2 regions of the Blastococcus colisei genome follow, and region 1 is predicted to be linked to the other one. Evidence: riboswitches for the same ligand, from Rfam matches in the RefSeq annotation. Region 1 holds a riboswitch; the other holds the start of a gene.
What was found. A riboswitch is a leader RNA that binds a small molecule or an ion and turns the genes downstream of it on or off. The one in region 1 is predicted to bind thiamine pyrophosphate.

Region 1 (4,203 bases):
AGGTCTGCGCCAGCTCGGCGACGAAGCCGGGATAGCGCTGCAGCGAAGCCCGGCATAGCCGCAGCAGCGGCTCCTCGCCGTAGGCGGCCTCGGTCACCGGCGCCAGCATTCCGGCCGCGGCGAAGGAGGCCCCGGTGCCGGGAGCCTCGTCGACGACGGTCACCGACAGCCCGCGCTGCGCGCACCGCCAGGCCACGGTCAGCCCGATCAGTCCGCCGCCGGCGACGGCGATCTCGTTCACCGGGGCGCCGACCGGGGGACGCGGGTGGCCGGCGGCGGGCCTGGTTCCGGGCGCGGCGGGCGGCTCTGCGGTGCCGCGACCAGTGCCGCCAGCAGCGCTCGGGTGGCCATTCCCGGGTCGGCTGCGTCGGACACGGCGGAGACGACGGCCACGCCGGACGCGCCGGCCGCCAGCAACGCAGGGATCCGGGCGGCGGTGATGCCGCCGATGGCGATCACCGGTACGGCGACCGCCGCCGCGACCGCTGCGATCCCGTCGACGCCCAGTGGGGCCGGCAGCCCGGTCTTGGTCGCGGTGGAGAAGGCAGGCCCCACGCCGAGGTAGTCCGCGCCGGCCTGCACCAGCTCGGCGGCGGTCGCGGCGGTGCGCGCCGTGCCCCCCAGTAGATGGTTCGGGCCGGCGATCGAGCGCGCCGCAGCCACCGGCAGGTCGCCGGCGCCCAGGTGGGTGCCCGCGGCGCCGACCGCGAGCGCAATGTCGACCCGGTCGTCGACGATGCACGTCGCTCCTCGCCGCGCGCAGACTTCCGCGACCCGGGCGGCGAAGTCGTACAGCGCCCGGTCCGGGCAGAACTTCACCCGGACCTGCACGATCCGGGCGCCGGCCGCCACCGCCGCGGAGACGACACCGAGGGCGTCCCTGCCCTGACGGGCGTCGGTGAGGACGTGCAACCCGCCGATCCGGCGGCGAACCTCCACCGCCCGGTCCGGGCCGGCCGGAAGCGGGGGGTCGGTTCGGCCGGCGGCGCGCATTCGGCGGCCTGTCACCGGAGGGCCTTGGACCAGTCCCCGCGGCGGCGGGCGGACAGCCCGCCGGGCAGCCAGACCAGCGTGGTCAGTGCCGCGGCCACCGCGAGGCCGACCAGCGACGCGGACCAGCCGTTGGCCGGGTCGATGCCCAGCTCGGCCTGGCGGGAGGACCACCACGCCGTCCAGACCCCGCCCGGTCCGGGAAAGAAGGTCGGCAGCGTCAGCTGGTAGGCCACGAAACCGGCCGCCCATGCCAGTAGCAGCGCCGGGCGCGCCGGCGCAGTGTCCGACACATCCCAGCGGCCGTGCGGCAGCAGCCAGTAGGCGACCACGAAGACCCCGACCAGTGGGACGAACACCGCGCCGATCAGGAAGAGGAAGGGCTCGTAGGCGACCAGGTCGGCCGTCAGCGCGAGCCCGGTGGCAAGCACTCCGACCAGCACGGCCAGCATCCGGCGGTCCAGCCGGGCCATTACGTTCTGCGCCGACACCGCCGTGGAGTAGATGTTGGCGAACGCCTCGTCGACCGCCACCACCAGCAGCACCAGGACGGCCAGCAGCCCGAGCGGAACGGCCAGTAGCGCATCCACGACGTCCAGACCGCCTCGTCCGTAGGCGACCAGCGCCAGCGCGCCGAGGGTGAACAGGGCGATGGTGGCGGCGCCGTAGCCGGCCGTGGCGCCCACGAATGCGTCCCGCCCGCGCCGGACGTGCCGGGTGTAGTCCGCCGCCAGCGGGAACCAGGAGACCGGCAACGCGATCACGATGTCGGCCGCCGTCCAGAACGATGCGGCCCCGACCTCGGTCACCGCCGGCAGCGGCTCGGACAACACCTGGATGTACAGGTAGACGATCGCGGCCAGCGCCGCCCACACCGCGTACCGGGCCAGCACCCGCACCGCGCCCAGTGGGCGCAGCGCCATCAGCGTGGCCAGCGCGCCCGCGGCGAGGACGAATGGCCAGCGCGGTGCATCCAGCGCCCGGGAGGCGGCCTCGGCGATGATCCACACCTCGAAGGCGGCCCAGCCCACGCACTGCACGAGGTTGAAGGCGGTGGGCAAGAACGACGTCCGCCGGCCCAGCAGCCCCCGCATCAGCACCATCGCCGGCACGCCCTCCCGAGCGCCGGCCGCCGCCCCCAGGCCCAGCAACACCGATCCGATTACCGCACCGACCACGATCGCGCCGATCGTCACCGACAGCGGGTGGTCGGCGAGGACCACGTAGGTGGCCGCCACCGGCAGCAGCAGGCTGATCCCCAGGTTGCCCCACAACCCCGCGGTGTCCCGCAGGCCCAGCGTCCGAGGCGGCGCTTGGGACAGCGTGATCGGGGCATCGCCCGACGACGTGGTGGCACCGACAGCGCCCGACGCGCCCATGATCGCTCCCTACGCCGGCATTACCCGGTCAGGTTCCAGCGGTCGGCGGCACAGTCAGCCGCCCTCTCAGCCCGGTTCCTCCGAGCTCCCGCACATCGCGCACCCAGCCTACCGAGATATCTGCGCTCGCTTAGCGCCGCCCCCCTGCCCTGCCACCACAGCGCAGCTGTCTCAACGAGGCCCTTAGCAGAGCGATGGGCCAGCCCAAGATGGGGCTCACGGGCAGCCGTCCCTCAGCCGTCTCTCAGCCACGCCTCGGCGGCGCGCGTCCGCAGACGGTGGCCCATCCGCAGCTGCTTGGTGCGCAGGTAGCTGACGTTGTGCGGCGTCTCCACCACCGGCAGCGCCACCCGGCCCACGATCGTCAGCCCGTAGCCCTCCAGGCCTCCGAATTTGGCCGGGTTGTTGGTGATCAGCCGCAGCTGTGTGATACCGAGGTCGCCGAGGATTTGCGCGCCGACGCCGTAGCTCCGGGAGTCGACGGGCAGGCCCTGGGCCGTGTTGGCGTCCACCGTGTCCAGACCCTGCTCCTGCAGGGCGTAGGCGCGGATCTTGTGTGCCAGCCCGATGCCGCGGCCCTCGTGTCCGCGCAGGTAGACCACCGCGCCGCAGCCCTCCGCGGCCACGGCCCGCAGCGCCTGCTCCAGCTGCCCGCCGCAGTCACAGCGTAGGGAGCCCAGGATGTCACCGGTGAGACACTCCGAGTGCACGCGGACCAGTGCGCCGCCCTCGCTCCGTCCCGCTGCCGCGACGTCCCCGAGAACCAGTGCCAGGTGCTCGCTCCCGTCCAGGGTGCTGCGGTAGGCCAGCGCCCGGAAGTCCCCGAACTTCGTCGGCATGTGTGAGCTGGCGACTAGCTCCACCAGCTGCTCTGTGGCCCGCCGGTACCGGATGAGATCGGCGATCGCGAGCACCGGCAGGTCGTGCTCGGCGGCGAACGCGGCCAAGGAGGCGCCGCGGCGCATCGACCCGTCCTCGTCTACAATCTCGCCGATAACTCCAACGCCCGACAGTCCGGCCATGGTTGTCAGGTCGACGGCGGCCTCAGTGTGTCCCGCCCGGACCAGCACGCCACCCTCCCGAGCCCGCAGCGGGAAGATGTGCCCGGGCCGGCGCAGATGGCCCGCAAGGGTGGCCGGAGAGGCCAGCGCGCACACCGTGCGTGTCCGGTCTGCCGCCGAAACTCCCGTGCCCGTGTCGACGTGGTCGACCGTCACCGTGAACGCGGTGCCGTGCGCGTCGGTGTTGTCCGCAGTCATCTGCGGCAACCGCAGCTCCTCGGCGCGATCGGCGCGCATCGGCACGCAGATGATCCCTGTCGTGTGGCGCACCAGGAACGCCATCTGCTGCTCGGTCACGCACTCGGCGGCGAGTATCAGATCGCCCTCGTCCTCCCGGTCGGCGTCGTCCACCACGATCACCATCCGGCCCTCGGCCAGGGCCGCAACGGCATGCTGCACCGCCTCGGCCGGCGACTGCCGGGTGGTCACGCCGACTCCTCGAGATGGGCGTGGGTGCCGAACACCCGACCGTGGTACGTCAGCGGCCGGCCGTCGAAGGTTTCCGCGGCCACGACCGTGCCGAGAGCCACGACGTGGTCCCCACCGTCCACCAGGCTCGTGACCTCGCAGGCCAGCCACCCCGGAGCCCCCGGCAGCCGGGGCAGGTCGTCGTGCAGCTCCCAGTGAACACCGTCGAACTTGCCGGTCCCGCCCTTCTTGGCGAACCCCAGCGCAAGGGCGGACTGGGTCGACCCGAGTACGTTGATCCCGAAGCGACCGCACTCCCGGACCCGCGTCAGGAGTTCCGACCCTCGGTCGAGGGCAACGAGCAC
Region 2 (4,203 bases), 3.9 Mb from region 1:
GGACCGCTTCGATGTCGAGCGCGAGCGGCTGCGCTTCCAGCGGGGCGACGCGATGGTCTGCGTGTTCACCGTGACGGCGTCCATCTCGCTGCACGCCGGCGAGACTCTGCCGGACGGGCGGGCTGCCTCGGACACCCCGCGGGTGGGGCTCTTCCACCAGCCACGGTTCTCCGGCATCCAGGCCCGTCAGGTCACCGGCCGCACCCACCGGGACGGGAAGACCTCGCCGTGGCGGATCGCGTTCGCCGAGGACACCGTGGAGGAGCAGGTGGCGCGCGTGATGGTGGAGCGGCTGGCAGTCAGCGGCTCGGCCGCGGGCGCGGACACGTCGTCCCTCCGGGAGATCGCCGAGCTGCTCGACGCCGACTGGCTGCCCGCGGCGGCACTGGTCGACGGCTGATCTCCAGGGTGGTCCCCTGCGCGTCAGGCGCCCGGTGTGGCCTGCAGGTCGTCCCGTGGCGTCACGCGGTCGGCACGCACGGGGTGGCTACCGGCCCCGGTCTCGGTCCACTCCACCTCGACGACCTGTCCCGCGCGCAGACCGCCGTTGGCGCTGGGATCCAGCGCGGCTGCCTCCACCCAGCAGTCGCCCGGGAGATCCGGCGCCTCGATGAGGCCGGCGCCCTGGCTTCCGTCCCATCGGACGACCGTGCCCACACTCGTGCCGCTGTGCGCCATCTGCCCAGAGTGCGCGGAACCGCCGACAGCGGCAAGGGATGGCCGGGCTCAACCGAGCCGCTGCGCCACCCGGGCCCGTCCGGGCCCGGAGAGCTCGTCGGCGACCGCCCTCCGGCCCGCCACGGCCATCAGGAGGGCCTCGGCGGTGCCGTGGACCTCGGGCCCCCGACCGAACGCCCAGTCCAGATCGGTCGCCACGAGCCGGACGTCGCGCACGCGCACCACCCCGCGCAGCACCGGGCCGAACAGGGCGGTGCGCAGCGCGGGCACGAGCCGCTCCGCCGGGATGGTCCGCGGCTCGCCCAGCGGGCGCCGGATGTCCTGCTGGTGGATGAGACCGTCGGTGAGGGCGATCGCTCCGCCCAGGCCCGCGGTCAGCCCCGTCGGCGTGAGGTGGGCGCGGAGCAGCTCGACCAGCTCAGCCGGAGTGCGCACGGCGTACTCGCACAGACCGAGCGCATTCGTGCGGTCGACGAGGAAGAGACCGCGGGTGAAGCGAGCCGCCAGCTGCCGTGGGCCGAGCTCGTCGTAGCTCAGCACGTGGGCGACGACGTCCTGCACCGTCCAGCCCGCGCACAGCGACGGAGTGCGCCACTGCTCCGGGGTGAGCCGCTCCACCAGGTCGAGCAGGTCCTCGCGCTCGGCCCGCGCCTGCGCCATCACGCTCATGCGCCGCGACCACCGAACCTGTCACGGCCTCGGCAGCGCGCCGAGCGACCCATCGCCCCTGCTCGTCGGCCGGATAGGCGGATGGCGCGTCGTCGTGAGCGCATCGTCAGGGGCGGAGCACCGCTCTCCCGACGATCCGGCCGGCGCGCAGCTCGTCGAGGACGCGCGGGGCGTCGTCGAGGAAATGTTCGTCCACCGTCGTGCGCAGCAGGCCCCGGGCGCCCAGGTCGAGCGCCTCGACCAACTCGGAGCGGCGGTTGCCGACCGAGGTGACGATCCGCTGCTCGGGAACGACGAGCGAGAGCGGACTGATCTCCACGGTGTCGAAGCTGTAGCCGACGTAGACCAGCGTTCCCCGCTTGCCCAGGGACGCCAGAGCGGCGGCGCTGGTCTCCCTGGTGCCGACCAGCTCGAAGACCACGTCGGCGCCGGCGCCGCCGGTCGCCTCCCGGATCGGGGCCTCGACGTCCCCGCTCCCGTCCACCGTGACCTCCGCTCCCAGCTCGCGCGCCAGCCGCAACCGCTGGGGATCCCGGGCGACGGCGATCGGCCGCGCCCCGGCCTCACGGAGGACCTGGACGAGGGCCAGGCCGACGCCCCCGGTCCCGTAGACGACGGCGTCGGCGCCCGCCCGGACCCCCGCCACGCCCACCGCGTGCAGCGCCGTGGTGCCGCTGCAGCACAGCGTGGCCGCGACCGCGAGGTCCAGCCCGTCGGGCACCCGGACCACTGCGGAGGCGGGGACGACGACCTGCTCGGCGAATCCCCCGTCGCTGGCGAAGGCGAGGAACCCGAGCGGGGCGTCACAGAGGTGGTCGTTCCCGGCCTGGCACGAGCGGCACCGGTGGCAGGCATGCCGGTAGTGCACCGCGACGCGGTCTCCCACGGCGACGTCCTCGACGCCGTCGCCCACCTCGGCGACGACGCCGGCCACCTCGTGTCCCAGGGTGATGGGGGTCCGGGCCGGGGTCAGCAGCCCGTCGAGGAAGTGCAACTCAGTGCCGCACACCCCCGCGGCGGCGACGTCGATCAACACCTCCGTGGGGCCCGGGCGAGGACCCGGGACGTCCTCGACGACCACAGATCGTCCCGCTCCGTGGAAACGCACAGCACGCACAACTGCCTCCCTACGCCGGCATGACCCGGACAGGTTCCAACGGTCGGCGACCCCTGCCGCCCTCTCAGCCCATTCCGATGGGCTCCCGCGTACGGGCGGCACGCTAGCCGGTCGTTCCCGTCCTCGCCCGGGCAGCACGGCCACCCGCCCGGCTGTTACGTTCGGGGCGTACGTGGCACGGGGTGTCCTGACCGGGACTGAGAACACACCCGTCGAACCTGCTCCAGTTGGTACTGGCGAAGGGATGTCACCGGCATGGATGCCGTCGAACTCAACGCTGCCCGCGAGGCAGTGCGCGCGAACGCACCTCTGGTGCACTGCCTCACGAACACCGTCGTGCAGGCGATCACGGCCAACGCGCTGCTCGCCGCGGGCGCGGCACCGGCCATGGTCGATGCCCCGGAGGAGGCCGGCGACTTCGCCGCCGTGGCCTCCGCCGTGCTGGTCAACGTCGGCACCGTCCACCGCCGCACCGCCGAGGCGATGCGACTCGCAGCCCGGTCGGCCGGAACGGCGGGAACGCCCTGGGTGCTCGACCCGGTCGCAGTGGGCGGCCTGGCCTACCGCACGGAACTCGCCGCTGAACTGGTGGCGCTGCGTCCCACCGTCGTCCGCGGCAACGCCTCCGAGGTCATGGCGCTCGCCGGAGCCGGCGCCGGCGGCCGCGGCGTGGACAGCACCGCCGCCACCGACGACGCGGTCGCCGCGGCGGTGGGACTGGCCCTTCACACCGGGGGTGTGGTCGCGGTGAGTGGTGAGGTCGACCTGCTCACCGACGGACGCCGGATCGTCCGCGTCGGCGGCGGATCGGTCCTGCTCACGCGGACGACCGGCGCCGGCTGCGCGCTCGGTGCGCTGGTGGCGGCCTACCTCGCCGTCACCGACGATCCGTTGACCGGTGCGGCCGCCGCGCACGCCCACGTCGCGCTGGCCGCCGAGTGGGCGACGGCGACGGCCGCGGGGCCCGGCACGTTCGCCGCCGCGTGGCTCGACGCCCTCGACGCGGTGGACGGGGACGCCCTGGCCATCGCGGACCTCCGCGTGGCGGACGTCCGGGTCGCCGGGTGAGACGGCCGTTCGACCTCACGCTGTACCTGGTCACCGACACGGAACTGTGCCGCCCCCGGCCGGTGGCCGATGTCGTCCGTGCCGCGGTGGCCGGCGGAGTGACCGCCGTCCAGGTCCGGGACAAGGTCGCCTCCCGGCGTGAGCTGCTGGCGCTGACCCGAGCGGTCCAGGCCGCGGTCGCCGACCGACCGGACGTGTCGGTCGTCGTCAACGATGCCGTGGACGTCGCCCTGCTGGCCGGCGCCGACGGCGTGCACGTCGGCCAGGAGGACCTGCCGGCAGCCGAGGTCCGAGCGCTGCTCGGGCCCGACCGGCTGATCGGGCTGTCGGTGGAGAGTGCCGACGACCTCGAGAAGGCCCTGCGGCTACCGCCGGGAACCGTCGACGTCGTCGGTCTCAGCCCGGTCTGGGCCACACCGACCAAGCCGGAGGCGGGTCCCGGCCTGGGGCTGGACACAGTCGGCCACCTGACCTCCCTCGCCCGCGCCGGGGGGCTCTGCGCCGTCGCGATCGGCGGGATCGACGCCACGCGAGCGGCCGCCGTGGCCGCGACCGGTGTCGACGGGATCTGCGTGGTGTCCGACATCTGCGCAGCCGACGATCCGGCGGCCGCGGCGCGACTACTCCGCGCAGCCCTGGCGCCGGTCGCCATCCGATGACTGCCGGACGCA

Region 2: linked by a shared signal. The riboswitch ahead of FHU33_RS00555 (alcohol dehydrogenase catalytic domain-containing protein) and the one ahead of FHU33_RS19375 (purine-cytosine permease family protein) in region 1 are both predicted to bind thiamine pyrophosphate.

The regions. Positions count from the first base shown of each region.
Region 1 is NZ_VFQE01000001.1:4,057,936-4,062,138, reverse strand. It holds gene thiO (glycine oxidase ThiO) at 1-241, opposite strand, end outside; gene thiE (thiamine phosphate synthase) at 238-939, opposite strand; gene FHU33_RS19375 (purine-cytosine permease family protein) at 1,005-2,369, opposite strand; TPP riboswitch at 2,359-2,471, opposite strand; gene FHU33_RS19370 (bifunctional 3,4-dihydroxy-2-butanone-4-phosphate synthase/GTP cyclohydrolase II) at 2,603-3,859, opposite strand; gene FHU33_RS19365 (flavin reductase family protein) at 3,856-4,203, opposite strand, start outside.
Region 2 is NZ_VFQE01000001.1:116,213-120,415, reverse strand. It holds gene FHU33_RS00570 (DEAD/DEAH box helicase) at 1-400, shown strand, start outside; gene FHU33_RS00565 (hypothetical protein) at 424-678, opposite strand; gene FHU33_RS00560 (maleylpyruvate isomerase family mycothiol-dependent enzyme) at 727-1,347, opposite strand; gene FHU33_RS00555 (alcohol dehydrogenase catalytic domain-containing protein) at 1,454-2,383, opposite strand; TPP riboswitch at 2,455-2,563, opposite strand; TPP riboswitch at 2,633-2,726, shown strand; gene thiM (hydroxyethylthiazole kinase) at 2,720-3,532, shown strand; gene thiE (thiamine phosphate synthase) at 3,529-4,191, shown strand; gene thiD (bifunctional hydroxymethylpyrimidine kinase/phosphomethylpyrimidine kinase) at 4,188-4,203, shown strand, end outside.